One region of the Pectobacterium aroidearum genome, then DNA from elsewhere that is predicted to be linked to it. Evidence: predicted binding sites of a transcription regulator. Region 1 holds the regulator's gene; each other region holds the start of a gene.

Region 1 (10,161 bases):
AAGTAAAACGTTTATAGCGTAAAAAGACAAGCAGAGATCCAAAAACCAGAGTATCTGGCCTAACTATGCCAAAAAATAAGAATATAAATTGGTTTATCTCGTTTTGCATAACACATGATTTGCGCATTTATCGATATTTCATTGCAATAAAACTGACAAAAATCGGGATAAAATGCGTTGTTCGATCATAAAAAAAACATATTTCACAGAACACCGCGGGTAGAGAGCAGAAGAATGAGCACAAAAAAGGCCGGATCGAATGATCCGGCCTTTGTTTATCCATTACCGTGATACGGTTATTTCACTGAGTGTCACCACACGCGATTGGCAATATCTACGACAAGCTTCAGCTTATTCCACTGCTGCTCTTCCGTCAGGCTATTGCCCTCTTCCGTTGAAGCAAAACCACACTGCGGGCTCAGGCAAATCTGGCTGAGATTGACATATTTTGCCGCTTCCGCGATACGCGCCTGCACCACCTCAGCATCTTCCAGCTCACCGTTCTTCGTGGTAATCAGCCCCAGAACGACCTGCTGGTGGCCCGGCTTCACAAAGCGCAGTGGCTCGAATCCACCCGCTCTCTCGGTATCGTATTCCAGGAAGAAGGCATCGACATTGACTTCGCCAAACAGAATTTCTGCCACAGGCTCATAGCCGCCTTCAGAAATCCAGGTCGAACGGAAGTTACCGCGGCAGACGTGTAAACCGATCACCAGATCCGCAGGCTTATCTGCCAGCGCTTTGTTCAACACGTCGGCGTATGTCCGCGCCAGCTGTGCCGGATCTTCACCACGTTCACGGATCTGGCGTTTTTGATCGTCAGAACACAGGTAGGCCCACACGGTGTCATCCAGTTGCAGGAAGCGGCAACCTGCGTCATAAAATGCATGAATCGCATCGCGCCAGGTTTGCGCCAGATCGTCGAAGTAGTCGGCCAGATCGGGATAAACCGTCGCATCAATCGCTTTACGTCCGCCGCGGAAATGCATCACGCTGGGGCTAGGAATCGTCATTTTAGCGACCGCATCGCCAGAAATGCTGTTCAGGTAGCGGAAATGATCGAGCATCGGATGCTGAGGGTTGAAACTCACTTTATCTACGACGCGAATCGCATGAGATTTCGTCTGAATACCGTTGAATTGAATACCGTGATCGGCTTCGTAGCGCTCTACGCCGTGCAAATCAGCAAAAAAGTCGAAATGCCACCAGGCACGACGCAGCTCACCATCAGTCACAATCTGCAAACCCGCTTCGCGCTGCTTTTCTACCACTCGCAGGATTTCACGATCTTCAATGTTGCGCAGCGCGATATCATCAATCTCGCCCGCTTGATGTTGAAGACGCGCCTGTTTGATGGCATCGGGACGCAAGAAACTGCCGACGATATCGGCACGGAAAGGGGATAAGGTGTTCGCCATGTGTCGCTCCTGACATGTTGCCAGCGTGGCTCCTCATAGAAGAAGCGAGCTGGCAGATAGTTTCAATATGAAATATTTACCCAGAGGGATAGTTACATTTAATCTTATTTAGCCATCTGGACGTCTAAATTTAAAACTATCCTGTCACGTGACAATCCACAGGGCAATGGAAGAATTTTCACATTACATGAAGAAAATTCATATAACGTGAAACATCGCCAATTCGTGGGTAAGAAATATTACTCTGGCAGGCCAATCAGCTGACGCGCCTGACGACGCGTTTCTTCCGGCAACGGTAAATAACCATCCTGATTCACCAGCGACTGCCCCGTTTCGGACAGCACACGATCTAAAAATGCCGCCGTCAGCGCTTCCAATGGTTGGCTGGGCGCTTTGTTCACATAGATGTAAAGGTAACGGGTGTAGGGGTATAAACCGCTGCGGATATTTTCAGTCGAGGGGTAAATGTAGTCGGTCCCTTGCGCGGCTAGCGGCAGCATTCTCACGCCGCTGGTACGAAAGCCTACGCTGGCATAGCCTATGGCATCAGTTGACGCAGCAACCGCCTGTACAACGGATGCCGAACCGGGTAGTTCATTGACTTGAGGAAGGAAGTCACCCCGGCATAGCGCCTTTTGCTTAAAGAACCCATAGGTTCCTGACGCAGAATTCCGCCCATAGCGCAGTAGCGTGCGTTTTTCCCAACTGCCCTGCAGGCCAAGATCGCCCCACTGTTTTATCGGCTGGTGGTTACCGCAGCGCTGCGTAATCGAAAAAATAGCGTCCAACTGCGACAAGTTCAGCCCAAGCAGTGGGTTATCCTGATTGACCAGCACGACCAGCGCATCCATCGCGACAGGCACCGCCAGCGGCGGATAGCCGTAGTGCTGGACGAACGCCTCTATTTCGCTGGCCTTCATCGCCCTGCTCATCGGCCCAAGCTGCGCGGCGCCCGATGCCAGAGACGTCGGCGCAGAGGATGAGCCGGCGGCCTGAATCTGTAAATTCACGTTCGGGTAATGCTGGTTGAAATCCGCCGCCCAAAAGGCCATCAGGTTAGCCAGCGTATCCGATCCCGCGCTGGAGAGGTTGCCTGCCAGCATCTGGCGAGGCTGCGCAGCGCAAAACGCGCTGAACAGCAGTAAAAAAGCGCCCGCAATACGAGTGGCGGATGTCATGGGTAGCGTTTTCCGTCAGGCCGAAGGTTTCACCGTATTTTCAGCCAGAGAGCCAGGGACAATCAACCGATTCGGCAACGTAAAGACAAAACGCGAGCCCAAACCATCTTCACTCATGATTTCCAGACGGGAATCGTGGTGGCTGAGCGCATGCTTAACGATCGCCAGCCCCAGGCCACTGCCGCCCGTCTGTCGTGAACGCGCCTTATCGACCCGATAAAAGCGCTCAGTCAGGCGCGGCAAATGCTCGGCCGCAATGCCCGGCCCGTTATCGCTGACCTGAAATTGCGCCCCCTGCGGGATCTTCTGCCAGCAGACTTCGATACGCGTTCCCGCTGGCGTATGGTTGATCGCGTTATACACCAGATTGGATACCGCGCTGCGCAGCTGTTCTTCATTACCAAACACGCGAAGATTTTCGTTCACACGAAAGACGATCTCATGGCGCCCCTGACTCAGGGTCTGCGCTTCACGCTGCAACACACGCAGCATCAATGGAATATCGACTTTTTCATTCAAATCGATCGCCGTCGCCGCTTCAATACGGGACAAGGTCAGCAGTTGTTTGACCAGCCCGTCCATACGCCGGGTCTGTTCCTGCATGGTATTCAGCGCTTTTCCGCGCAGCGCCGCATCCAACGTTTCTTCCTGCATCATTTCCAGATAGCCCTGCAACACCGTCAGCGGCGTACGCAGTTCATGGCTCACATTGGCAAAGAAGTTACGTCTGGCGCCTTCGAGCTGGTGCATCTGCGTAATATCACGCACGACCATCAATAGCTGCCCTTCGGAATAAGGCATCACGCGGAATTCAACATGGTGGGAATTATTCAGCTGCAACGTGAGAGGACGGCTAAAATCTTGCCCTTTCATGTAATTCGTGAATTCGGGGTAACGTAGTAAGTTGAGGATATTCTGACCGTTATCCTCCGGCCAGCGGAAATTGAGCAAGTGCTGCGCAAGATGGTTACACCAGAAGATGGTTCCTTCTTCGGTGGTGATCACCACCGCATCCGGCAAGGATTCAGCCCCGCTGCGAAAGCGTTTGATCAGGAGCGCCAGTTCACGGCGTCGGCGCCGGTTACGCAGTTGCATCTGGTAAAGCCCGTAAAACAGCGGCTCCCAGCTCCAACGACCGGGCGGTGGCGTCATGCTGCGGTCAACCCACAGCCAATAAGAAAGTTTCAGCTGGTTATAAAAATTCCAGCAGAGTAAGCCTAATACGGCGACCAGCAGAAACCAGGGCAGATAGCCAAAAATCAGCCCCAGTAACAACGCGGGCAAACAAAAAAAAGCCAGCTCCAATGCCAGCCTTTTCCAGGATAAACGTTCTAGCACGTTAATATTTCTCCGGTTACGATCACCTCAGTAACGCGTTGAAAAACGGTAGCCCGTTCCCCGAACGGTTTGCACCATTTTATCATGTCCGCTGGTTTCCAGCGCTTTACGCAGTCGACGAATATGGACGTCGACAGTACGATCCTCAACATAAACGTTAGTGCCCCAAACGTGATTCAGCAACTGTTCCCGGCTATAAACACGTTCAGGATGCGTCATAAAGAAATGCAGCAGTTTAAATTCCGTCGGCCCCATATCCAGCGCATGTTCTTCCGTCGTCACGCGATGGGAAGAAGGATCAAGGCTCAGGCCACGCATTTCAATGACTTCTTCCACCGCCATCGGTGAAATACGGCGCATCACGGCTTTGATTCGCGCCACTAATTCTTTGGGTGAAAACGGCTTGGTAATGTAATCATCCGCGCCCACTTCAAGGCCGCGTACACGGTCTTCTTCTTCACCGCGTGCGGTCAACATCATCACCGGAATATCACGCGTCAGTGCCTCACGCTTCATATGCTTGATGAATTGCAGGCCCGAACCTCCTGGCAGCATCCAGTCCAATAACACCAGTTCTGGGAACGGCTCCGACAGTTGCGTGACCGCACTGTCATAATCTTCGGCTTCAACTGGCTGATAACCATTTTGTTCCAGTACAAAGCAGACCATTTCACGAATTGGTGCTTCATCTTCCACGACTAATATGCGTTTTGCCATTGTTAATCCTGTCGTTAATCATCGTCGCTGTTAGCAAGCGAAAGGCATTATGCGTCAGTTTTATGACAGATTTATGAAAAACACACGGCCCTCTGCGCGCAATGTTACAACGCATACATCCGATTTTTCGAGCCGCTTTCCAAACTCAGGATTCCAACGCGACAGCCGACATCCCGGCTATATATAATCATCGCATTACGATGACAGAGCACCCTTCCCTATAATGACAACGTCATCCACCGCCACGCGGCATGAATATCGAGAGAACACGATGCGCATTATCCACACCGCCGATTGGCATTTAGGACAATATTTTTATACCAAAAGCCGCGCGGCTGAACATCAGGCTTTTCTTCACTGGCTCATCGCTCAGGTGGAGCAGCATCAGGTCGATGCCATTATCGTCGCAGGCGATATTTTTGATAACGGTTCTCCCCCGAGCTATGCCCGGGAAATGTATTATAGCTTCGTAGTAGAACTACAGCGTACAGGCTGCCAGCTCATCATTCTCGGTGGAAACCATGATTCCGTCGCGATGTTAAATGAATCCCGTGATTTGCTGGCCTGCCTGAACACGCGCGTGATTGCCTGCGCCAGCGACGATCCCGCCCAACAGGTGCTCCTGCTGGAAAACCGCCAGCAGCAGCCCGGCGCCCTGCTCTGTGCCATTCCCTTTTTACGCCCGCGCGATGTATTGACCAGCAAAGCCGGACAGTCCGGTGATGAAAAACAGCTGGCGCTACAGGAAGCCATTACGGCGCACTACCAGCAGTGTTACAAACTGGCTTGCCAAAAGCGCGATGAACTCGGCCTGCCGCTGCCGATTATTGCCACCGGGCACCTGACGACAATTGGTGCCACCGCCTCCGAATCCGTGCGCGATATCTATATTGGTACGCTCGATGCGTTCCCTGCTCAGGCTTTTCCCCCTGCGGATTATATCGCGCTCGGCCATATTCATCGCCCGCAGCGCGTGACTCAAAGTGAGCATATCCGCTACAGCGGTTCGCCTATTCCGCTAAGTTTTGACGAACTCAACAGTGAGAAATCTGTTTGTCTGGTCAGTTTTACACCAGACGCGTCACCGCCAATTCCCCCGCAGATAAATACGCTGCCTATTCCCATCACCCAACCGATGCAGCTGATTAAAGGCAGTCTGAGTGACATTGAACGACAGCTGTCCGCGTTCCAGCACTATCAGGGTGACAAGCCCGTGTGGCTGGATATCGAAATCAGCACACAGGATTATCTCAGCGACATGCAGAAGCGCATTCAGGCGATGACCGAGAACCTGCCCGTTGAGGTGCTTCTGCTACGCCGCACGCGTGAGCAACGTTTACAGGCGATGACCCGGCAAGATAAAGAAACGCTGAACGAGCTCAGCGTGTATGACGTTTTTGAACGTCGTCTGGCAACGGAGACAGACATGGAAGAAGGCCGCCAGCAGCGGGTTCGCACCCTGTTTAATCAGGTTATTGATGAACTGGAAAATAGCGAGACTGCCAAATGAAAATCCTCAGTCTGCGTTTAAAGAACCTCAACGCGCTGAAAGGCGAATGGAAGATCGACTTCACGCAGGAGCCCTTTTCCAGCAACGGCTTATTTGCGATTACCGGCCCCACCGGCGCGGGAAAAACCACGCTGCTGGATGCCATCTGTCTGGCGCTGTACCACAGAACACCTCGTCTGGAGGTTATTTCCAGCACCCAGAATGATCTGATGACACGTAACACAGCGGAGTGTCTCGCCGAGGTCGAATTCGAGGTGAAAGGCGTGGGATACCGCGCCTTCTGGAGCCAACGTCGGGCAAGAAATGCCTCTGACGGCAACTTACAGTCTCCCAAGGCCGAACTCGCGCTCATTGAAGATGGCAAAATTCTATGTGAAAAAATCACCGATAAAAAAGATATGGTGGAACAAATCACCGGGCTGGATTTCGGCCGTTTCACGCGATCCATGATGCTATCGCAGGGCCAGTTTGCCGCCTTCCTCAATGCAAAACCAGATGACCGCGCAGAGCTACTGGAAGAGCTGACCGGCACGGATATCTATGGCCTGATATCTGAGCGCGTCTATGACAAGCACAAGCAGGCAAATGTCACATTGAACACGCTACAGGCGCGTGCATCCGGTATTCAGCTGTTGACCGATGAGCAGCGTCAGCAGGTGGAAGCACAGCTTGCCGAACTGATCCAGCAGGAACAACAGGGCAACGTTGAGCGTGAGCAAGCACTGACTACGCTACGCTGGTTTGAGCAACTGACGCAGCAGCAAACGCAGGTAACTCATACGCAGGCGCAACACACTAGCGCCGAATCCGCCATTCAGCAGGCTAGGCCGCAGCTCGACAAATTAGCCAATAGCGAACCGGCAGAAAAACTGAGGCCGCTACATCAGGAAAAAGAGCGCTATCGGCAGGCGTCCCTGACCCTCGCCCAGCAGATTGAACAACTCAACGGCAAGCTGGCCGCAGAACAGTTGGCGTTAAGAACGTTACGTCAGCAAGAAGAAAAAGCGGAACAGGACGTTAGTGAGCACAAGCAGATACGACAACAGCAAGAGCAACTGATCAACGAGCAGGTTGTGCCGCTTGACCATCGCATTGCTACGCTGGAACAGCAAAAAAACCAGCAGCAGGACGAACTGGCAAAAACGCAGGCTCGCCTGCACGCCGACGAAGCTAAACAAACACAGGTCGCAGCGGAACAACAGCAGGCTAAACGGCAGCTTGAACAGATCCAGTCTTACCGCCAGCAACATGCACATCATCAGCAGTGGGGAGAACTGTTGCCTCTGTGGCGCACCCAGTTTCGGCAGTTGCGCCAGTTACAGGACGAGCAACAGAAGCTGAACCAGAAACAGGCACAGCATACGGCAGAGTCGACGGCACGGCAGCAAGAAGCCGACAAGCTGGCGGCACAGCAGCGTGAACAACAAAAAGTCGTTGATGCTGTACGCCAGCAGTTCACGCAACACGATGAAACGCGGCAACATCAGGACACGCATCAGCCACTTTCCACTCTGCACCAGCGCTTTAATCAGCTCATGGATCAGCAGGCGACATGTCGACAACTCGCCACTGTCAGCGACCAATACCAGCGCCTTCAGGTGCGCAAGCAGCAACATCTCGCCAAACTCGTTGAGGCACAAGGCCATATCGAGCAGTCAGAAATATTGCAGAAACAGCAGCAGTCTGAACATCAGCAGCGCAGTGAGCGTCTGGCCGATTTGGAAACGATATATCGGCAGGAAGTGCATATCGTTAAGCTGGAAGCCGAACGGCAGCGGCTACAGGCCGGAGAGGCGTGCCCGCTGTGTGGCTCAACCGAGCACCCCGCTATCGAGCGCTATCAGGCACTACAACCGTCTGAAACCCAACGGCGTCTGACGGCGTTACAGCAGGATGTAAACCAGTTAACCATCGCGCTGGCGAATACCACTGCTGAACTGAACGCACGCTTACAGCAGCGGGAACAGCTGCAATCGGAACTTGCTCAATGTGATAGCGAACATCAGGCTCTGCTGCAACACTGGCAAAGTGTCAGTGAGCGCTTACAAGTTACCTACTCGCTGGAACAGCAGGATGAGGTAGCCGTCTGGCTTACACAGCGTGAAGCCGAAGAACAGGCCATTCGACAGCAGATTGCCGCGCGCGAGCAGTCGCAAAAACTGTGGCAGGAAAGTAAGGATTTACTGACTGCCGCAGAAGCATTATTACGGGATCTCGAACAGAAAATCGCGCTGAATGCCCAGCAACAAACTTCGCTAGGCGTTACGCAGGAAGAAACAACGCAGTCGCTGCAAAACGTGCACCAGCAGATCACGCAACATACTCAGGACATCACGCAAACGCTGACAACGGTGGGGCTTCTTCTACCAGACGCTGACACACAGGATGGCTGGCTGGCTCAGCGTGACAGCGAATGGCAAAACTGGAAAGCCAAAGAGCAGGAGCAGTCTCGCTTAACCCCTCTGTTAGCCACGTTGGAAAGCGATCTTCAACATCTGCGTCACAGCGTAAGCGAGGCAACACAGCACATCCAAACGCAGCAACAGCAGTTGGCACAGCACCTCGCGCAGCTCAACACAAGCCAACAAGAGCGACAGGTGCTATTTGGGGACAAGCAAATCACCGATGTGCGCGAACAGCTACAACGAACCAGCCAGCAGCGTGATGATACACTCAGGCTCGCGCAATCAGCCCGTCAGCAAACCGAAACGGCGTTAAGCCGTCTGACGGGAGAGTTGGCTAGCACGCAGCAGCAATATGAACAGAGCACGCGCCAGCATGAGAGTGCAACCGAACGCTTTACTCTGGCGTTGCAGCAGAGCACCTTCGTTGATGAAGCCGCCTTTCTCCATGCACTGCTTGATGAGCAGGAACGTCAGACGTTGCAGGAATTCAAGGAAACACTGCATCAGCGCTTGCAGCAAGCGGCGACACTGCGCCAGCAGGCTGAACAGACATTACAGGAACATCAACAAAAACGGCCATCATCCCTGACGGAAGACGCTACGCAAGAAGCGATACAGCAGCAGTTGGACGCGCTAGATAACACGCTGAAAACTAACCTGCGGCAGCAGGGGGAATTCCAGCGTCAGTTATCTGACGACAAACAACAGCGCCAGAACCAGCAGGATTTACTTAATGAGATTGCCCAAAGCCAGCAAAGGAATGACGACTGGGAGACGTTAAACTCGCTGATCGGCTCCAGTAAAGGGGATAAATTCCGCAAATTTGCTCAGGGGCTGACCTTGGATCATCTGGTCTATCTCGCCAATCTCCAGCTTTCACGCCTGCACGATCGCTATCAGCTCAAACGTAAGCCCGGTGGCGATCTGGAACTTCTGGTGATGGATACCTGGCAGGCGGATGCCGAGCGCGACACAAAAACGCTATCCGGCGGCGAAAGCTTTCTGGTCAGTCTGTCGTTGGCGCTGGCGCTGTCCGACCTGGTCAGCCATAAAGCCAGTATCGACTCGCTGTTTCTGGATGAAGGCTTCGGCACACTGGATGCCGAGACGTTGGATATCGCACTGGATGCGCTGGATAACCTGAACGCCTCGGGTAAAACCATCGGTGTCATTAGCCATGTTGAAGCCATGAAAGAGCGAATTCCGGTACAGATCAAAGTGCAGAAAGTTAACGGGCTCGGCGTCAGTCGGCTGGCGCCGCAGTACGCCGTTTAGCCATCATTCGATCTGCAATTACTTCGTCTTCGGCCAAAGCCAGGCGGCTCCGCGTACCCCGCTGGAGTCGCCGTGTATCGCCTGACGCACGGGCGTTTCGCACTCGCCGCCAAAGATCCATTGTTTAATCTTTGCTGGCACAGTCTGGTAAAGGCGAGAAACGTTGCTCATTCCGCCCCCCAGCACCACTACATCAGGATCGAGCAGGTTAATCACATGCGCCAGTGACTTCGCCAGCCGATGTTCATAGCGCTGCAACGCCAGCTCGGCGATGGGATCGCCTTGCTCCGCTAAGGCAATAATTGCTTCGCCCTTGTGCG
Region 2 (10,161 bases), 2.0 Mb from region 1:
GCATTATCGGCCCGAACGGTGCCGGTAAATCGACGCTGTTCCGTATGATGTCCAGTCAGGAGCAGCCAGATAGCGGTACGATCGAGCTGGGTGAAACAGTGAAACTGGCGTCAGTTGACCAGTTCCGTGATGCGATGGACAACAGCAAAACCGTCTGGGAAGAAGTGTCCGGCGGGCAGGACATCATGCGTATCGGCAACACCGAGATGCCAAGCCGCGCGTACGTTGGCCGTTTCAACTTCAAAGGGGTTGATCAAGGCAAACGCGTTGGCGAGCTGTCCGGTGGTGAACGCGGTCGTCTGCATCTGGCGAAGCTGTTGCAGGTCGGCGGTAACGTGCTGCTGCTCGATGAACCGACCAACGACCTGGATATCGAAACCCTGCGCGCGCTGGAAAACGCCCTGCTGGAATTCCCGGGCTGTGCCATGGTGATCTCGCATGACCGTTGGTTCCTCGACCGTATCGCAACACACATTCTGGATTATCAGGATGAAGGTAAAGTGGAATTCTTCGAAGGTAACTTTACCGAATACGAAGAATACAAAAAGCGTACGCTGGGTGCCGATGCGCTGGAACCACACCGCATCAAGTACAAGAAGATCGCTAAATAAGCCGTCATCGAACGTTATAAATAAATGGCCCGCAATGCGGGCCATTTTTTTCTATCATGCTTCATCTACCAGGAATCAGAACGTTTCCCAGTTTTGATTATCGCTGCCTTTACTACTGCTTCCGGCAATCGCCATCGCTGGCGCTAAACGCGGTTGCGGTGCCGCTTTTGGCAATGACGCTTTCAGCTTCTGAGCGACGCCAGCCAGTTTAAATACCGCGACAGCCTGCGTCAGACGAGCAGCCTGCTCTTCAAGTGAAACGGCCGCTGCCGAGGCTTCCTGCACCAGCGCTGCGTTCTGCTGCGTCGCGCTATCCATTTCAGACACGGCCTGACTAACCTGCCCAATGCCACGGCTCTGTTCGTCAGAAGCGGAAGCAATTTCCCCCATGATGTCAGTCACGCTGACAACCGCACGCACAATCTCACCCATGGTTGTCCCCGCCTGAGACACGAGCCCTGAGCCCGTTTCCACCAGCCGGCTTGATTCACCAATCAGCCCTTCAATCTCTTTCGCGGCTTGCGCGCTGCGCTGCGCCAAATTACGGACTTCCCCCGCCACCACAGCAAAACCACGCCCTTGCTCACCCGCACGCGCAGCTTCTACCGCGGCGTTCAGCGCCAGAATGTTGGTCTGGAAAGCGATGCTGTTAATAACGGAAGTGATCTCGGAAATGCGTTTTGAGCTTGTAGAAATGTCCTGCATGGTGTCCACCACGCCTTGCACAATTTGTCCGCCCTTCTCCGCTTTTTCAGAGGCATTTTTTGCCAACTGGCTGGCGTGATGAGCATTGTCAGAGTTCTGTTTCACCGTTGCGGTCAGCTGTTCCATGCTCGCCGCGGTTTCTTCCAGCGCGGCGGCCTGCTGCTCGGTACGCGAAGAGAGATCGACGTTGCCTGCCGTGATTTCTGACGATCCCTGGTAGATCGAATCCGCCCCTTCACGCACGATCGTCACCGTATCCGTCAGCTCCGCCTGCATGTTCTGGATATTCGTCCCCAGAATGCCGATTTCATTGCGCCCCATTGCCATCGGCGGCTGCGTCAAATCGCCCGCTGCAATCTTCTGGATACGCTCAACCAGTCTGTTTATTGGCGCAAGGATCACATTGCGCACCATGATGTAGGCCATGATCGCCATAATGATCGACAGGGCAAATGAACCTGCCATCATCCAGTAACCCAGCTTGGCATTCTGTTCTGCTTGTAGATTGATATCCTGCGCGGCTTTTGTCAGCTCAGTCACTTTCTTACGCACTGGAACACTGAACGCTTCATCTAACTGACGGGCCACTGTGCTTTCCAACGACACCAGATCTTCAAATTCACCATCACTCGTGGCTTTCTGCATCACAACAATCGCATTATCGCGATAGTTGTTATAAGCCTTGAGGATATCCTCATCCAAGGCCTTTTCACTCTCCAGTTTGTCTGGGCGTGCGAGATATTCATCCAGACGCTTCTGCGAGGCTCTGACTCGACCAGCTGCCTGATCTGAAGCGGATTTAAACACCTCGTGATCGCTAATACGGTTTGCTGCACCAGCCTGAATAAGCAGCAGTCTGGCTACGCGTAGCTGATCGAGGCTGCTGCTGATACCGGCCCGGATATCAGACAATTCATTCGCTTTATCGAGTGAATCATTACTCTGTTTTAAAAAATAACTCGCTGTGCCAATAGAAAGCGCAAATAAAATCAGGATAATTGAAAAAAGAGTAATAAATAACGAAACGAGACGTATATTGTTGATGTAACTCAACTTCTCTTTTTGAATAGACATCGGTTGCATTCTCATTTTCACCATCACTGGTATACATTATCTCTGCCATGACAAGCACGGCAGAGTCCAGATAGCACTGTGACAATAACGCCACTCAGGACCACACCTTTCATAAAAAAGTCAAAAGGAACCAACATTGTTATCGGCATTCTCAATCTAAAACGTACCTAAAATAAGTTGATAGAAATCACGTTTCAATAAAAATCAAAAGATCCAAATAAAAATGAAACAAAAATATTGTAGAGACGGCATCACTGCTGCTTTTTCAAAAACGTTGAGTAATCATCCAACGCACTATGTTGTAAAACAAAGTCGATAAAACACGCTAACGCGGGCGAATTCAGCTTGCGGCTGGGATACACCAGATAAAGCTCGTTAGCTTCCGCCTGCCAATCCGACAAAACCCTGACCAATTTCCCGGACACTGCGTCATCCAGGCAGAGAAAATCTGGCAATAGCGTAATGCCAGCTCCCGCAATAGCGCACTCGCGGGCGTAAAGCAGGTTATCGGTGATATGCGCATCGGGCAGTAACCAGCGATAAAGTTCTGAACCGCGATGAAGGAGCCACTCCGTCCAGGCATGGTGCGCAATACAGCGGTGCTGTTGAAGCTGCTGCGGATGGAGTAATGCCGGGTGCCGCGCCAGATAGTCAGGCGATGCCAGCAAATAGCGGGGAGTCTGCCCAAGCGGGCGTCCAATCAGTGAAGAATCGTGCGGTTTACCGGTACGAAAAGCGACATCAAACCCTTCCTGTACCAGATCGATCACCGCATCTGAAATCAACACATCCAGCGATACCGCGGGAAAGCGCTGCTGAAATTCAGCGGTAAGCCGCGCCAGCAGCGTGGAACCTAATCCTGCCGGGCTGGTGATGCGTAACCGCCCACTGGGGTTATCGCGCAGACGCTGTATAGCGAGATCGGCACGTTCGCTGGCTTGTAGCATCTCCTGACAGTGAATCAGGTAACGCTCACCCGCAAACGTCAGATTGAGCTGGCGCGTCGTTCGGTTCAACAGCCGCAGGCCAATCTGCTGTTCAAGCTGGCTAATGCGCAAGCTCAGGCTGGATTTTGCCAGCCCGGCTTTGCGCGCCGCCTGTGTAAAACTGCCACACTCGGCCACCAGCGCAAACAGCGCCATATCCTGCAATTGTTTAAACATGATTGTTCACCTCAAACGAACACTGCATTATTCATTGTCCATCTTATCAGCCCTATCTCCGTGTTCTACACTTGGTTTTATTCAAAGAAGCCTGCCGTATTTACACAACCGCATTCTGAAAATAATGAGGAATAGACCATGACCGTTCATGCGATAGCCGTTGATCCACAACAGCCAGAAAATTTCATCGCCATCACTCAGGACATCCCCGAGCCCGGTGAATACGATCTGTTAATCGACGTAAAAGCCATTTCCGTCAACCCGGTGGATACCAAGGTGCATGCCGGATTACGCCAGAATGGATTACAACAGCCTAGAATTCTCGGCTGGGATGCCAGCGGCGTCGTGCTAAAAACAGGCAGCGCCGTTAGCCAGTTTCGGGTAGGCGATGAAGTCTGGTACGCCGGTGATATCACCCGTCCCGGCAGCAACACGACGCATCAGTTAATTGATTCACGCATCGTCGCACACAAGCCCGCGTCTCTCGACTGGGCCGCCGCGGCTGCAATGCCGCTCACGGCGCTGACCGCGTGGGAAGGGCTGTTCGAGCACTTGAAAATACAGCAGGCTGACAGCGAGAAAACGCTGCTGATTATCGGTGGTGCAGGCGGCGTAGGTTCCCTTGCGATTTCTCTGGCAGCGCTGCGCAGTTCGGTGAACATTATCGCTACTGCATCAAAGCCTGACTCGGCGGAATGGTGCCGCCAGCGTGGTGCGCACAAGGTTGTGGATTACCGTAATTTGGTGGCTGAGTTAGAAAAAGAAGGGATCAAACAGGTCGATTACATTTTCTGTTTGAACGATACCGACGGCCACTGGGAGGCGATCAGCAAGCTGATCGCACCGATGGGGCATATCTGTACCATCGTGGAAAACAAACACCCGCTCGACCAAACGGCGCTGAAACTCAAAAGCGCGGCGCTACATTGGGAACTCATGTTTACCCGCAGCATGTTTACCACACCGGATATCGCCGAACAGGGGAACATTTTGCACGAAGTCGCACAGCTGGTTGATGCTGGAAAACTTCAGGGAACCGCCAGCGAAACGCTGCAAGGGTTAACGGTAGACACGCTGAAGCAAGCTCACGATAAAGTGCTGGAAGGGCATATGCGCGGCAAGATCGTTATCGCGCTGTAATAACGCAATCAGCCCCTTACGGGGCTGATTAAAACTAACCGATCAATCACACATCAGAACAGCAGACGGGCACGAATGGTGCCTGGAATCGCCTTCATCAGTTGCAGCGCCGTTTGCGCGCCGTCAGTTTCAACATCAATCACCACATAACCAATCTCAGGTGTCGTTTGCAGATACTGTGCGGCAATGTTAATGCCCTGCTCAGCAAAGATCTGGTTAATTTTGGTAATGATGCCAGGACGGTTTTCATGGATGTGCAGCAGGCGGCTGGCGCGTGCGCCGTGAACAGGCAGCGATACTTCCGGGAAATTCACCGCAGACAGCGTAGAACCGTTGTCTGAGTATTTCGCCAGTTTGCCAGCCACTTCATCACCGATATTTTCCTGCGCTTCCTGCGTGGAACCACCGATATGCGGCGTCAGCAGTACGTTGTCAAACTCGCACAACGGCGACAGGAACGGGTCGCTGTTGGTTGCCGGCTCTTGCGGGAATACGTCAATGGCCGCACCGGACAGGTGCTTGCTGCTCAGCACTTCACACAGTGCTGGAATATCAACCACCGTACCGCGAGCAGCGTTAATCAGGATAGCACCGGGCTTCATCAGCGCCAGTTCTTCCGCGCCCATCATATTCTGCGTGCTGTCATTTTCCGGCACGTGCAGGCTCACCACATCGCTCATATTCAGCAGGTCGGACAGGTGGCGCACCTGCTGAGCATTACCCAGCGGCAGTTTGCTTTCGATATCATAGAAATAAACGTGCATACCCAGGCTTTCAGCCAGAATACCCAACTGCGTACCGATGTGGCCGTAGCCGATGATCCCGAGCTTTTTGCCGCGAGCTTCAAACGATCCCACAGCCAGTTTGTGCCAGATACCACGGTGTGCTTTCGCGTTCGCTGCCGGAATACCGCGCAGCATCAGAAGCATTTCACCGATCACCATTTCTGCCACGGATCGGGTATTGGAAAACGGTGCGTTAAATACCGGGATACCGCGTTTAGTCGCAGCCGACAGATCAACCTGATTAGTCCCGATACAGAAACACCCTACCGCGATCAGTTTTTCCGCAGCAGCAAAAATCTCTTCTGTCAGATGAGTACGCGAGCGGATACCCACAAAGTGCGCATCGCGGATGGAGGCTTTCAGCGCCTCAGGATCCAGCGCGCCCTTATGGAACTCGATGTTGGTGTAACCGGCTGCACGCAGGTTATCCAGCGCGCTTTGGTGCACGCCTTCCACTAACAGAAACTTAATCTTGTCTTTTTCCAGTGATACCTTTGCCATTTCCCGACCTTATTTTCAGACATCAAATGTGACAGAGTGCTAAATAGCCTCTGCCAACATAACAAAAATTACGCAGTCAGCAATACAAACGATTGCTTCGCCCGAATCACGCTACAGAGAGGCGCGTCTGATTTATGGCAAAAAATATTGCCAAAGATGAGCATCGCCATATCGACGATAAATAAAATAAGAAAATGTGATATTAAGTACCAAAAATGAGCCGTTAACTAAATAGATTTTTTTAGCTAAAAAATTTCTGACGTGGACGCTCACCACGTCAGAACGATCCCGCACTCATTTAACGACGGTTTTTACACCCTCAGACGTGCCGACTAACGCGACATCCGCACCGCGGTTGGCAAACAGCCCAACGGTCACCACGCCTGGGATACCATTGATGTGATTTTCTACCGCGATCGCATCCATGATATTCAGGTTGTGTACATCCAGAATGACGTTGCCGTTATCCGTCACGACGCCCTGACGATAGACCGGCTGCCCGCCTAGCTTCACCAGTTCACGCGCGACGTAAGACCGCGCCATCGGAATAACTTCAACCGGCAGCGGGAATTTACCTAGCACATCAACCTGCTTGGAGGCATCAACAATGCAGATGAACTGACGCGACAGCGCCGAAATGATTTTCTCGCGGGTCAGTGCCGCACCGCCGCCTTTAATCATCTGCATATGGCCGTTGATCTCATCGGCACCATCGACGTAAACATCCAGCGAATCGACTTCATTGGCGTCAAAGACGGGGATACCCAGACTTTTCAGTTTTTCCGTTGAGGCATCCGAGCTGGAGACCGCGCCTTTGATTTGGTGTTTTATCGAACCCAGCGCATCAATAAAATGTGCCGCCGTCGATCCGGTTCCTACTCCCACAATGGTGTCCGGGCGGACATAGTCTAGCGCTGCCCATCCCACTGCTTTTTTCAGTTCATCTTGCGTCATAATCTGCTTCTGGCCTGTAGAATCGATATACGAAAACGTGTGCGTATTATAGAACATGCACGTTGGGGAAAGCGTGCAAATTCACTTCATCGCGGATGCATTATTTCACGCACATCATTTCCCTCATACCGTGCTGAATCGTGATTGCGCACAATAGCCAAAAATAAGATTTCTGCATGGCAAAGCAGCAAAATGTGGCATAGTGAAAAAAACAGACTCATTCAGAGGATTTTGACTTTCATGAAACGCCCGGACTATCGAACGCTTCAGGCTCTGGATGCCGTCATCCGCGAGCGTGGTTTTGAGCGCGCCGCCCAAAAATTGTGTATTACCCAATCTGCCGTTTCGCAACGTATCAAACAGCTGGAAAACTTGTTCGGCCAACCGCTCTTGGTCAGAACCATCCCCCCTCGCCCGACAGAACAAGGGCAGAAACTGCTGGCGTTGCTTCATCAGGTTGAGCTACTGGAAGAAGAGTGGCTGGGCAATGAAACCAACAGCGATATCCCGTTGCTGCTGTCGCTGGCGGTGAACGCCGACAGTCTGGCAACCTGGCTGCTGCCCGCGTTACAACCTGTGCTGGTCGATTCGCCAATTCGTCTCAATTTGCAGGTAGAAGATGAAACACGCACTCAGGAAAGGCTGCGCCGGGGTGAAGTGGTGGGTGCGGTAAGTATTCAGTCTCAGCCGCTACCAAGCTGCCTGGTGGATAAACTGGGCGCACTGGATTATCTGTTTGTGGCCTCGCCAACCTTTGCCGCCCGCTATTTTCCCAATGGCGTGACGCGTTCAGCACTGCTACGCGCCCCTGCGGTCGCCTTCGACCATCTGGATGATATGCATCAGGCTTTTTTACAGCAGAACTTTGATTTGTCGCCGGGCAGCGTTCCCTGTCACATCGTGAATTCATCAGAAGCGTTTGTACAACTGGCGCGACAAGGTACGACCTGCTGCATGATCCCACATCTGCAAATCGAGAAAGAACTGGCCAATAACGAATTAGTCGACCTGACGCCGGGGCTGTTTCAGCGTCGGATGCTCTACTGGCACCGCTTCGCGCCGGAAAGCCGGATGATGAGAAAAGTAACGGACGCCCTGCTCGCACACGGTCATCAAGTACTGCGGCAGTCATAACGTGCTGAGGGTGCGAGTGACGTCGTGATAAAAAACAACAGGCCTGAGCAAGCAGGCCTGTTGTTCCGTCAATGTTGGCACAACGATGGATTGAGGCTCTCGTTACGGCGTACGCTGTAACTCAAACACGACATCGACCTGATCGTCAAAGTGAATGGTTTGCTGTTCGTAGGTTTGCGCCGCTTCAGTTTGCACCGCCGCATCTGCTGCTTTAAACATCCGGGCCACTGGCATCGGCTGATAGTTGGCAACGTGGTAGCGAACGCTGTAGATCGGCCCCAGCTTGGCGTTGAAGCCCTGCGCCAACGCGGCTGCCTGACTTGTCGCCTGCTCAATGGCTTTCTTACGCGCTTCATCACGATAGGTTTCTGGATTGGAAACGCCTAATTCCACCGTGCGAATCTCATTCAGCCCCGATTTCAGCGCCCCATCCAGTAGTTCGTTCAGCTTGTCTAACTGACGCAGCGTCACTTCCACCTGACGCACGGCACTATAGCCTTTCAGCACCGAACCACCGGTTTTCAGGTAGTCGTATTCTGGCTGTGTGCGTAAATTGGCGGCATTAATGTCTTTTTTCTCAATGCCATTTTTACCCAGAAAATCAAAATATTGTGCAACACGAGCATCGACCTGCTTTTTCGCTTCCGCCGCATCCTTCGATGACACGCTCACTTCAATCGCCAGACGAGCGATATCCGGCGTCGCATCTACGCTGGATGTCCCTGACGTCACGATATGCGGCCCATCCGGCAGTTCCGCGGCCTGAGCGACCATCGACATACCGCCAAACCCTACCGCGGCGACCAGCGCCAGTGCATTTAGCTTCATCATACCTCGCTTCACACTCTCTCCTTACTTATGTTTCGTCACGCACGGGGCTCAGCAGATTTTTCCTGCATCGGCACAGCACGTTCCAGAATGAAAGATACAAGAAGGGTATCTTTTGCCGGACAACATAACGTATTACCGACTCCACACAATATAGGTGAATTTCTGAAACGTGGCGTAAAACGGCGTCATTTATTGCCAGCCGTGGCGTGCCAGCTGTAAGGCTATGGCCCACATCACCACGCCGACAAAAAAGTTGATGACCCGCTGCACCCGCGGTGTATTCAGCCACGGTGCCAGCCAGGAGGCCAATAGCGCCAGCGCAAAAAACCAGGTGAAAGAAGCCGTCATCGTCCCCAGTGCAAACCAGCTTCGGGCATCACCCGCAAACTGGCTTCCCAGACTCCCCAGCACCACAAAAGTATCCAGATAGACATGCGGGTTCAGCCAGGTCACCGCTAGCATGGTCGCGATAATACGCCAGCGACTTTGCTTCATCACCTCGGCGCTCGCGAGCACAATATTTTTGCTGAAGGCCGTTTTCATCGCTCCCCAGCCGAACCAGAGCAGAAACGCAACGCCGCCCCAGGTCACTGCCCCCAGCAGCAGTGAAGACTGACTAAGCAGCGCGCTGCCGCCAAAAATACCGGCGGTAATCAACACCATGTCACTCAATGCACATAGCAGCGCCACCATCAGGTGGTACTGTCGGCGAATTCCCTGATTCATTACGAATGCATTCTGTGGACCCAGTGGCAGAATCATCGCTGCCCCTAACAGAGCGCCTTGTAGAAAAACAGCAAACATGACTTTCCTCGTAAATAAAGCGCCAGTAGCGGCGCATGCGCGATTTCACACGCGCATCATACGAAGGGAAAATCATTAGATGAAATGGATATTTCTAATCAGGCATTAGACATCCTAATGCTTAATCGGGGGTGACAAAACCCAGTTCCAGAGAAATACGCTGGGCAGTCGCGATAACGGGCTTAACCAGCGATTTCATACCGATTTGCTGGAGCTTGGCGGTAGGTAACGAAACTGATACCGCATAAGGAACCCGCTGCTGAATATCAAATACCGGTGCGGCGATGCAGGATACGCCAAGCTCATTTTCCTCACGATCCATCGCCAACCCTTTCTGACGAATGTCTTCCAGCTCTTCATACATCTTCGGCAGTTCTGTGATGGTATTCCGCGTAAGGGGCTGGATATCACTCTGATGAGTTTGCCAATAGTACGCCGGGTAGTCGCTTTTACCATACG
Region 3 (10,161 bases), 1.7 Mb from region 1:
GCCGTTCCCGCCGTGAAGCGATGATGGGTGTGCTGGGTATTTCTCTGGGCGTGGTGGTCTGGGCGGCTATCGCGCTGCTGGGGCTGCATCTGCTGTTGCAAAAAATGGCCTGGCTGCATACCGCCATTACCGTCGGCGGCGGGCTGTATCTGTGCTGGATGGGTTGGCAGATGCTGCGCTCCGCACGGCGTAAAGCACAGTTGGAAACCACGCAGGAAACGGCGGTGGTCTTGCCTCAGCGCGGTAAAACCTTTATGCGTGGGCTATTGACGAATCTGGCTAACCCGAAGGCGCTGATCTATTTCGGCAGCGTGTTCTCGCTGTTTGTTGGCGATAGCGTCGGCAGCGGCGCCCGCTGGGGGTTGTTTGCGCTGATCTCGATTGAAACGCTGATCTGGTTCAGTCTGGTTGCGATGGTTTTCGCCTTGCCGGCAATGCGTCGCGGCTATCAGCGTCTGGCGAAATGGGTGGATGGCGTAGCGGGCGTGCTATTTACCGGTTTTGGCCTGCACCTGATTTTCTCTCGCTAACATTTCCCCAGAGCGTTTCTGGTGGAGAACAACAGCGCGCCGTAAGTCGATACGGCGCACTGTCTTCATCAGGCTTTTCTCGCGGTGGCAAGTAACGCGCCAACCAGCACGAACAGTGAACCGAATATCCGGTTGAGTGTCTTCATCTGCCGTGGGCCTTTCAGCCACCCGGCGATCCGCGTGGCCAGCGTGGCATAGCCAATCATCACGATAATATCGACCACAACGGTGGTGACGCCCAATACCAGATACTGAGCGGCCTGCGGCTGGTGGGGGATAATGAACTGTGGGAACAGCGCCGCCAGAAAAACGATGCTTTTCGGGTTGGTCAGATTCACCAGCACCGCACGTTTAAAGAGTCTACGACGCGGCATCGCGCTGGCGATCGCCTGAAGGTCCAGTGCGCCTGCGGCACGCCACTGCTGAATCCCCAGCCAAATCAGATAAGCCGCGCCCAGCCATTTCAGCATATCGAAAGCCAGTACCGACTGGTTAAGCAGCGCGCCTAGCCCGATGCCGACCAGCACGATATGAATCGCCAGCCCGACCTGCAAACCACAGATCGAGGCCGCCGCGCCGCGATAGCCGTGACTAATGCCGGTGCTCATGGTGTTGATGGCGCCCGAGCCGGGCGACAGGCTGAGAATAAGCGTTGTGAGTAAATAGGTTAACCACCAGTCCAATGTCATGAAGCATACCCCTGAATCACGTTCTGTATTACGAGAGTCTGTTTGTTTTTTATGTCACAATACGCTGGTGCTCTACCGCTTGTCATGTTCTTCCGCTAGCTTTAGTTTTCCCGCGTCACCGGAGAGGTGTGATGGTTCAACGCCACAATACGTTGTTTACGTCGGAACGGTTAACGCCTGAGGGGTTAACCTTGAACCTGCTAACGCGAGAAGCGCAGTTTGCCGCTTTTGCTACCGGAGAATTACTGGATTTTTGGCGTCAGCGCGAAGAGGGCGAATTCTCTGGCGTTGATGACGTCCCTATCCGGTTTGTTCGTTTTACCGCGCCACAGCACGACAAGATTGTCGTTGTCTTTTCAGGCCGCATCGAAAGCTACGTCAAATATAGCGAAGTGGCGTATGACCTTTTTCATAGCGGCTATGATGTACTCATCATGGATCACCGTGGGCAAGGGCGATCGGGTCGCGTGTTGCAAGACGGCCACCGTGGACACGTTGTGCGTTTCAGTGATTATGTCGATGACGCCGAAACGCTGTGTCAGCAGCACATAGGGCCTAAGCACTATATCCGCCGGTTTGCGTTAGCGCATTCAATGGGAGGCGCGATTCTGGCACAACTGCTGATTCGCCAGCCTGAGACGTTTGATGCCGTTGCGCTGTGCGCGCCGATGTTTGGCATTCGTTTGCCGCTTCCTCATTGTGTTGCCGGATGGATTGTCGATTGGGCAGAGCGTCGTCCGGCGATACGTGATTATTACGCTATCGGCACCGGACAGTGGCGTCCGTTGCCTTATCGAATGAATGTGCTGACGCACAGCCGTGAACGCTACCAGCGCAGCATTCGATTTTATGCAGACTCGCCGGATTTGCGCGTAGGCGGCCCCACTTATCATTGGGTGCGTGAAGCGATACAGGCAGGGAAACAGCTACAGGCACAGGCCAGCGCCGTCACTACGCCGCTGCTGCTGTTGCAGGCGGGAGAGGAACGCGTGGTGGATAACCGCAGCCAAAATGCGTTTTGTCAGGCACTGGCGCAGAGCGGTAACGCCAATGCGAACGGCGTTCTACAGGTTATCCCCGGTGCGCGGCATGAAATTCTATTTGAAACGGATAACCTCCGCGCTCAGGCATTTGCGCTGATTCTGGCGCACTTTGCGCGTTATCATTAATTTTTGCGGCGTGTGCCGCTACAACACACCAGAAGTGAGATCTCATCGTTATGTACCATGTCGTTGCTTCCGATTTAGATGGCACACTGCTGTCACCTGACCACTCGCTGTCCCCGTATGCGAAAGAAACCCTCAGGCTGCTGACGGAAAAAGGGATTCACTTTGTGTTCGCGACCGGACGGCACCACATGGACGTCGCGCAGATTCGCGATAATCTCGGCATCAGCGCGTTTATGATTACCTCGAATGGCGCGCGAGTGCACAACTCGCAGGGCGAGCTGATTTTTAGCCACAATCTGGATCAGGATATCGCCCGCGACCTTTACAGCGTCGTGCACAATAACCCCGATATGCTGACGCACGTTTATCGCGATGATGAGTGGTTTATGAACCGTCCGCGTGCGGAAGAAGAACGTTTCTTCAAAGAGTCGATCTTTAAATACAAGTTGTTCGAGCCTGCGCTGCTGGAAACCGATGGCGTCAGCAAGGTGTTCTTTACCTGCGATTCCCATGAACAGCTGCTGCCGTTGGAAGAAGCGATCAATGCGCGCTGGAGCGACCGCGTTAACGTGAGCTTTTCGACGCTCACCTGTCTGGAAGTGATGGCAGGCGGCGTATCTAAAGGCCATGCGCTGGAGCAGGTGGCGAAGATCATCGGCTTCTCGCTCAAAGAGTGCGTAGCGTTTGGCGATGGTATGAACGACTACGAAATGCTGTCGATGGCAGGTAAAGGCTGCGTCATGCAGAACGCGCACCAGCGCCTGAAAGATTTACTGCCGGATCGCGAAGTGATTGGTTCTAACGCAGACAGCGCGGTGCCGAATTACCTGCGGGAACTGTTTCTGAAGTAAGCCGTATATTCTCGAACCGACGCCCCATCGGGCACGTACTGCCCGATGGGAATGCTGAACTTCAGCGCGGTTTTTTCAGAAAATCGACCGCTTTGTCGGGGAAATCGGTGAACAGCCCGTCAACATCCGCCTGATAGTAGAGAATATCGTAAAGCCGATCGATATCCTTGGCGTACGCTGGTAGCCTGTCAGCCCTTGCCGTGAACGGGTGTACCTGAAGTTTATGCTGGTGGGCTTCCTTCACCATGCCGGTAAAGGTGATGTTGTCAGGCGTCGAACCTTTCTGGACGAGCATGTGGTAGTCCGGCCCGATACCATCGGCATAGGTTGCAATCTGCTGCATGGCGCCGGGCTTTTGCATCCAGTCGTAGTTGTAATTCGCCCACGTCCCATCGGCCTGTTTCTCGTAGGTTTCATGCCAGTCGGTATAGGCAATCAGTTGAATCAGGTTTAGGTCCATCTTCATCTGCGGTTGCAATTCGGTTTTGATGCGTTTTAGCTCTGCAACATCAAACGATTGCAGGAAAACCTTATCGCTTTTTTTCGTATAGCCATACTGCTTCAACACGGCCAGCGTTTCGCGGGCAATATCTTTCCCTTCCTGATGGTGAAACCACGGCGCTTTGATTTCGGGGTAGAGCCCGATGTTCTTGCCCGTTGAGTGGTTTAGACCCTGAATAAATTCAATCTCTTCCTGAAAGGTATGAATGCGGAAGTCGGATTTCCACATCGGGAAGCGGTTCGGGTAGCTCTGTACCTGCTTGCCGTCTTTGATGTCGAATCCTTCGGTGAATTTCAGCGACTTGATCTCTTGTAGCGTGAAGTCGATGGCGTAAAAGTGTCCATCTTTACGGGCGCGTTGCGGAAAACGTTCTGCCACATCGGTCACGCGATCCAGATAGTGGTCATGCAGGACAATGAGTGCGTTATCTTTGGTGAGCACCAGATCCTGCTCCAGATAATCGGCACCCTGAGCGTAGGCCATTGCCTTGGCTGGAAGCGTATGCTCGGGCAGATAGCCGCTGGCGCCGCGGTGGGCAATGACGATTTTGTCGGTTGATGAAGCGGAGTCACTTGCGTGACTGGAAGCACTAAGGGAAACGGAGAGTGCGAGGGCGGAGAGTAGGGATGTTACGGTAACGTTCATGCGATCAAACCTCTTTCTGTTGAGAGAAAGGCGGCGTCATCATGACGCCGCCAGAGGGATGCTTACAAGAGCGGGTTAAGCGCGGCTGGCTAACTCTGCTTTATGTTTTTTCTCATTCAGCATAACAACAATCAGCAGAAGTACCGCCAGAATGCTGCCGCCGATCATCACCATGAAGCCGCCGTCCCAACCGAAGAAGTCAACGGTGTAGCCGACGATGGCGCTAGCGGCAACGGAGCCACCGAGGTAGCCGAACAGGCCGGTGAAGCCCGCTGCTGTACCTGCTGCTTTCTTCGGTGCCAGCTCCAGTGCGTGCAGACCAATCAGCATCACCGGGCCGTAAATCAGGAAGCCGATGACGATCATACAGGCCATATCCACACCCGGATTACCGGCTGGGTTCATCCAGTACACGATGGTCGCTATCGTCACCAGCGTCATAAAGAACACGCCCGTTGCGCCACGGTTGCCTTTGAACACTTTATCGGACATCCAGCCGCACAGCAGCGTACCCGGAATACCTGCGTATTCGTACAGGAAGTAGGCCCAGGACGATTTATCCAGTGCGAAGTGTTTCACTTCTTTCAGATAAGTCGGTGACCAGTCGAGGATGCCGTAACGCAGCAGGTAAACGAAGACGTTGGCGATAGCGATGTACCACAGCAGTTTGTTCGGGAAAACGTACTGCATGAAAATCTGCTTAGCCGTCAGTTCTTCTTCGTCTTTTTCATTGTAGTCAACCGGATAGTCGTTTTTGTACTCTTCAATCGGTGGTAAACCACAGGATTGCGGTGTGTCACGCATCAGTGCAAACGCAATCAGAGCAACCAGAATCGCGGCGAAGGCCGGCATATAAAGTGCGGCTTTCCAGTCGTTAAACCAGGCCATACCCAGCAGGAACAGCAGAGGCGGAAGCCCGCCGCCGACGTTGTGAGCACAGTTCCATACGGATACGATGCCGCCACGCTCTTTCTGCGACCACCAGTGAACCATGGTGCGTCCACACGGTGGCCATCCCATTCCCTGGAACCAGCCACACAGGAACAGCAGGACGAACATAATCGCGATGCTTGATGTTGCCCACGGCACGAAGCCCATGAACAGCATCACGGCGGCTGCCAGAATCAGACCGGCAGGCAGGAAAACCCGTGGGTTGGAACGGTCAGATACCGAACCCATGATGAATTTGGAAAAGCCGTAGGCGATAGAGATACCGGATAGCGCAAAGCCAAGGTCACCGCGCGAGAAGCCCTGTTCAATCAGGTAAGGCATTGCCAGTGTGAAGTTTTTGCGTACCAGATAGTAGGCGGCGTAGCCAAAAAAGATCCCCATGAAAATCTGCCAGCGCAGACGGCGATAGAGGGGATCGACACGATCCTGCGACACGCGTGGCTGGTGGGCGGCGGGCCTAAAAATACTCAGCATAGATATCTCCAATGCGAAAAAAAACGATAGCTTTTTTGTTCTATTACGAACGTTATTGTAAGGGGCTAGCGTGCAAATGAGTGTGATTCATGACGCTAATGTTACACTTTTATGAAACTGTGACGATTTTTGCGCTCATGTTAACAGAATCGGAAAATTCCACAGTGTGGTTTTAGTGATGTAAATCACACTTATTGTTTTTAAATGCCCCTTTATTTTCGTTTAGTGTTTGTTTTTGCTCTTTATCAAACATTAACCCTCCTTTTTGTGTCCCAATAGCAACATATACCATCCGCCCGGAGCGAGAATATGATGCAAAATACTGGGAACTGGCGTGAAACTGACGTGGTTGTCATCGGCGGAGGTGCGACGGGAGCAGGTACGGCACGGGATTGCGCCCTGCGTGGGCTGCGCTGCCTGTTGCTTGAACGTTATGATATTGCGACCGGGGCAACCGGGCGTAATCACGGCCTATTACACAGCGGTGCCCGCTATGCGGTTACCGATGGCGAGTCTGCCCGCGAATGTATTGAAGAGAATCAGATTCTCCGGCGGATTGCCCGCCACTGTATTGAACCGACCGACGGCCTGTTTATTACCTTGCCGGAAGACGATCTTGGTTGGCAGGCACAGTTTATTGCTTCCTGCCAGCAGGCGGGGATTCGTGCTCAAGCGATGGACCCGCGGGAAGCGCTGCGGCTGGAACCCGCGGCTAATCCGGCGCTGATTGGCGCGGTACGCGTGCCGGATGGTTCTGTCGATCCCTTTCGCCTGACCGCAGCCAACATGATCGATGCCTGCGAGCACGGCGCGGAAGTCTTGACCTATCACGAGGTTATCGGGCTGATTCGTCAGGGCGATCGGGTTACTGGTGTGCGCGTTTTCGACCATAAAAAAGGTGTAGAAACAGAAATATACGCGCAGGTGGTGGTTAACGCAGGGGGAATCTGGGGGCAACACATTGCGGAATATGCCGATCTGCGCGTGCGCATGTTCCCGGCGAAAGGCGCGCTGCTGATTCTTGGACACCGCATCAACAACATGGTGATCAATCGCTGCCGTAAACCCGCAGATGCCGACATTCTGGTGCCGGGCGATACCATTTCGCTGATTGGCACGACCTCAACTCACATCGACTACGACCAAATCGACAATATGCTGGTGACACCTGCCGAAGTGGAAACGCTGATGCGCGAGGGATCTATGCTGGCGCCGTCTCTGGCGAGCACGCGAATTTTGCGCGCCTATGCCGGCGTCCGACCTCTGGTTGCCAACGACAGTGACCCCAGCGGGCGTAGCGTAAGCCGCGGCATTGTGTTGCTCGACCATGCCAGCCGCGACGGGCTGGAAGGGTTTATTACCATCACCGGCGGCAAGCTGATGACCTACCGTCTGATGGCGGAGTGGGTGACGGACGCTATCTGCAAAAAGCTGGGCCATGACGTGGCCTGCTCGACGGCACAGACGCCGCTGCCCGGTTCTGAGTCGCTGGATGAGGTGAAAACCGCCCCTCACGCCCTGTCAGCTTATCCTGCGGCAAAACCGCTCTCCGCGCCGCTGCGCGGCTCGGCAATTTATCGCCACGGTGAACGTGCTGGAAGAATGCTGTCCGGTGAACGTCTTGATCGCAGTCTGGTGTGCGAATGTGAGGCCGTGACGGCGGGAGAAGTACGCTACGCCGTGGAATCATTGCAGGTGAATAACCTGATTGACCTGCGTCGCCGTACTCGCGTTGGCATGGGCACCTGTCAGGGTGAACTGTGCGCCTGTCGTGCAGCGGGCCTGCTGTGCCGGCTGGGCACCGCGACGCCGGAGCAGTCGCTCACGCAGCTCAGCCAGTTTTTGAACGAACGCTGGAAAGGGATTCGCCCAGTCGCGTGGGGCAATGCCCTGCGTGAAAGCGAGTTTACCAGTTGGATTTATCAGGGATTGTGCGGCCTGACGGCCAGCGACAGCCAGGAGGATCGTCATGCGCTATGACGTTGTGATTATCGGCGGAGGACTGGCGGGGCTGACCTGCGGTATTCGTCTGGCGGAGCAGGGGAAACGCTGCGCAATTGTCAGCGCCGGGCAGAATGCGCTGCATTTTTCTTCCGGTGCGTTGGATTTACTCTCCCATCTCCCTGACGGACAGCCTGTGAGCCAGCCGCTTGAGGCGTTGGATGAGCTGGCGCGTCAAGCTCCTCACCACCCTTATTCGCGCATGGGGGCGGCGGCGGTTGCCGCACTGTTGCCACAGGTCGAAGCATTGCTGGAGCGCAGCACTATCTCCCTGTTGGGCAGCTATCAGCAGAATCACTGGCGTATGACGCCGTTAGGTAAGTTTCGCGCATGCTGGCTGAGCCCGGTTGATGGCGTAACGCGTGGCCTGCCGGATTCCGATTTTGGCGATAACCCGCTCATTGCTGGTATCGAAGGTTTTCTGGATTTTCAGTCCCGAATTGTTGCCGGTACGCTTCAGGCGCAGGGGATCGCGGCGCGCAGTGATGACCTCAAGCTGCCGGTGCTGGATCGGTTACGCCAAAACCCCAGTGAATTCCGTGCGGTAAATATCGCCCGCGTGCTCGATCGACCAGAAAACCGTGCAGCGCTGGTGGAGGAACTGTCGCTTCTGGCCAACGGTAACGATGCCATCATCATGCCTGGCTGTCTGGGGTTGGATAGTCCCGAAGTGGTGGGTGAACTCGCTGAGGCGCTAGGTAAACCGATATCGCTGTTGCCGACCTTACCACCGTCAGTTCTCGGATTGCGCTTGCATCAGGCGCTGTCGCAGCGCTTTCGTCAGTTGGGTGGCATGGTAATGCCGGGCGACCGCGCGGTGCGTGCAGCGCTGTCGGCGCAGGAGATTGCCGTTCATAGCCACCATCACCGTGATATTCCGCTACGGGCGAAGTACGCGGTGCTGGCGAGCGGCAGCTTCTTCAGTAACGGGCTGGTGACGCAGTTCGATCGGGTGACAGAGCCAGTCTTTGGGCTGGATGTTCGGTTTGCGGAGCAGCGCGAAGGCTGGAGCCAGCAGGACGTGTTTGCGCCGCAGCCCTATATGCAGTTTGGGGCGATCGTTGATGAACATCTCCATCCGCGTATTGGGGGCGAAACGATCGGCAATCTGTACGCCATCGGCGCAGTGCTGGAAGGCTTCGACCCGATTGCGCAGGGATGTGGCGCCGGGGTGTCCTTGCTTAGCGCACTGCATGTTGCCGAACAGATTTTGAAGGAGGGCAACCCATGAGCCTGCTTAGCGATAACAGTTTTGAAGATTGTATCAAGTGTACGGTCTGTACCACGTACTGCCCGGTATCGCGCGTGAACCCGCTTTATCCCGGCCCGAAACAGGCTGGACCGGACGGCGAACGCCTGCGGCGTAAAGATCCGGCACTGTACGATGACGCGTTGAAATACTGCACCAACTGTAAACGCTGTGAAGTCGCATGCCCGTCGGATGTCAAAATTGGCGACATTATTCAGCGTGCGAAAGCGACGCACAGCAATCACAAGCCGACGTTGCGCGATGCGATTCTGAGCCATACCGATTTTATGGGGTCAATTGCCACACCGTTTGCGCCGCTGGTCAACACGGCTACCAGCCTGAAGCCCGTGCGCCAACTGCTGGATAAGGCGTTGAAAATCGACCATCGTCGTCAGTTGCCGAAATACTCGTTCGGCACCTTCCGGCGCTGGTATCGTCAGCAGGCGGCAAAGCAGCAGGCCTATGATGAGCAGGTCGCTTATTTCCACGGTTGCTATGTCAACTACAACCATCCACAGCTGGGTAAAGATCTGGTTCAGGTCTTTAACGCGATGGGCATTGGCGTCCAGTTGCTGAATAAAGAGAAATGCTGCGGCGTACCGCTGATCGCCAATGGTTTTCACGACAAGGCCAGAAAGCAGGCGCACGCTAATATCAAATCGCTGGATGAGGCGATCAATCAGAAATCTCTGCCGGTGGTCGCGACGTCATCCAGCTGTACGTTCACGCTGCGTGATGAATATCCGCATCTGCTGGGTGTGGATAACGGCCACGTGCGCGATGGCGTCGAACTGGTGACGCGCCAGCTCTATCGCCTGTTGGAAGAAGAAGGGCGAACGTTGCCGCTGCGTAAATTGCCACTGCGGGTGGCGTATCACACGCCCTGCCATCTGGAGAGGATGGGCTGGACGGCGTATACTCTGGCGCTGCTGCAACGCATCCCCGGTCTTGAACTGGTGATGCTGGATTCCCAGTGCTGCGGTATTGCTGGCACCTATGGTTTCAAGAAAGAGAATTACACCACGTCGCAAGGCATTGGCGCACCGTTGTTCCAGCAGATTGAAGAGAGCGGCGTCGATATCGTGGTAACGGACTGCGAA

What was found. Region 1 encodes PhoB, which activates phosphate uptake and scavenging genes when phosphate is short. Its sites were predicted from a motif close to CTGTCATAAAACTGNCNNAT; they were not measured.
Region 2: a site for PhoB is predicted at 6,101-6,120, ahead of serA (phosphoglycerate dehydrogenase). Genes of this name have one in related genera too.
Region 3: a site for PhoB is predicted at 5,910-5,929, ahead of glpT (glycerol-3-phosphate transporter). Genes of this name have one in related genera too.

The regions. Positions count from the first base shown of each region.
Region 1 is NZ_CP166097.1:3,879,665-3,889,825, forward strand. It holds gene AB8809_RS17620 (cobalamin-independent methionine synthase II family protein) at 312-1,418, opposite strand; gene AB8809_RS17625 (phosphate ABC transporter substrate-binding protein) at 1,658-2,596, opposite strand; gene phoR (phosphate regulon sensor histidine kinase PhoR) at 2,612-3,934, opposite strand; gene phoB (phosphate response regulator transcription factor PhoB) at 3,962-4,651, opposite strand; gene sbcD (exonuclease subunit SbcD) at 4,923-6,161, shown strand; gene AB8809_RS17645 (AAA family ATPase) at 6,158-9,841, shown strand; gene mak (fructokinase) at 9,860-10,161, opposite strand, start outside.
Region 2 is NZ_CP166097.1:636,370-646,530, reverse strand. It holds gene ettA (energy-dependent translational throttle protein EttA) at 1-611, shown strand, start outside; gene AB8809_RS02875 (methyl-accepting chemotaxis protein) at 687-2,306, opposite strand; gene AB8809_RS02870 (hypothetical protein) at 2,254-2,484, opposite strand; gene AB8809_RS02865 (LysR family transcriptional regulator) at 2,642-3,553, opposite strand; gene AB8809_RS02860 (zinc-binding alcohol dehydrogenase family protein) at 3,692-4,693, shown strand; gene serA (phosphoglycerate dehydrogenase) at 4,747-5,979, opposite strand; gene rpiA (ribose-5-phosphate isomerase RpiA) at 6,274-6,933, opposite strand; gene AB8809_RS02845 (LysR family transcriptional regulator ArgP) at 7,174-8,067, shown strand; gene AB8809_RS02840 (oxidative stress defense protein) at 8,170-8,895, opposite strand; gene argO (arginine exporter ArgO) at 9,088-9,702, opposite strand; gene AB8809_RS02830 (IclR family transcriptional regulator) at 9,824-10,161, opposite strand, start outside.
Region 3 is NZ_CP166097.1:318,473-328,633, forward strand. It holds gene rhtC (threonine export protein RhtC) at 1-530, shown strand, start outside; gene rhtB (homoserine/homoserine lactone efflux protein) at 599-1,219, opposite strand; gene pldB (lysophospholipase L2) at 1,351-2,388, shown strand; gene yigL (sugar/pyridoxal phosphate phosphatase YigL) at 2,439-3,239, shown strand; gene glpQ (glycerophosphodiester phosphodiesterase) at 3,301-4,386, opposite strand; gene glpT (glycerol-3-phosphate transporter) at 4,462-5,811, opposite strand; gene glpA (anaerobic glycerol-3-phosphate dehydrogenase subunit A) at 6,121-7,791, shown strand; gene glpB (glycerol-3-phosphate dehydrogenase subunit GlpB) at 7,781-9,043, shown strand; gene glpC (anaerobic glycerol-3-phosphate dehydrogenase subunit GlpC) at 9,040-10,161, shown strand, end outside.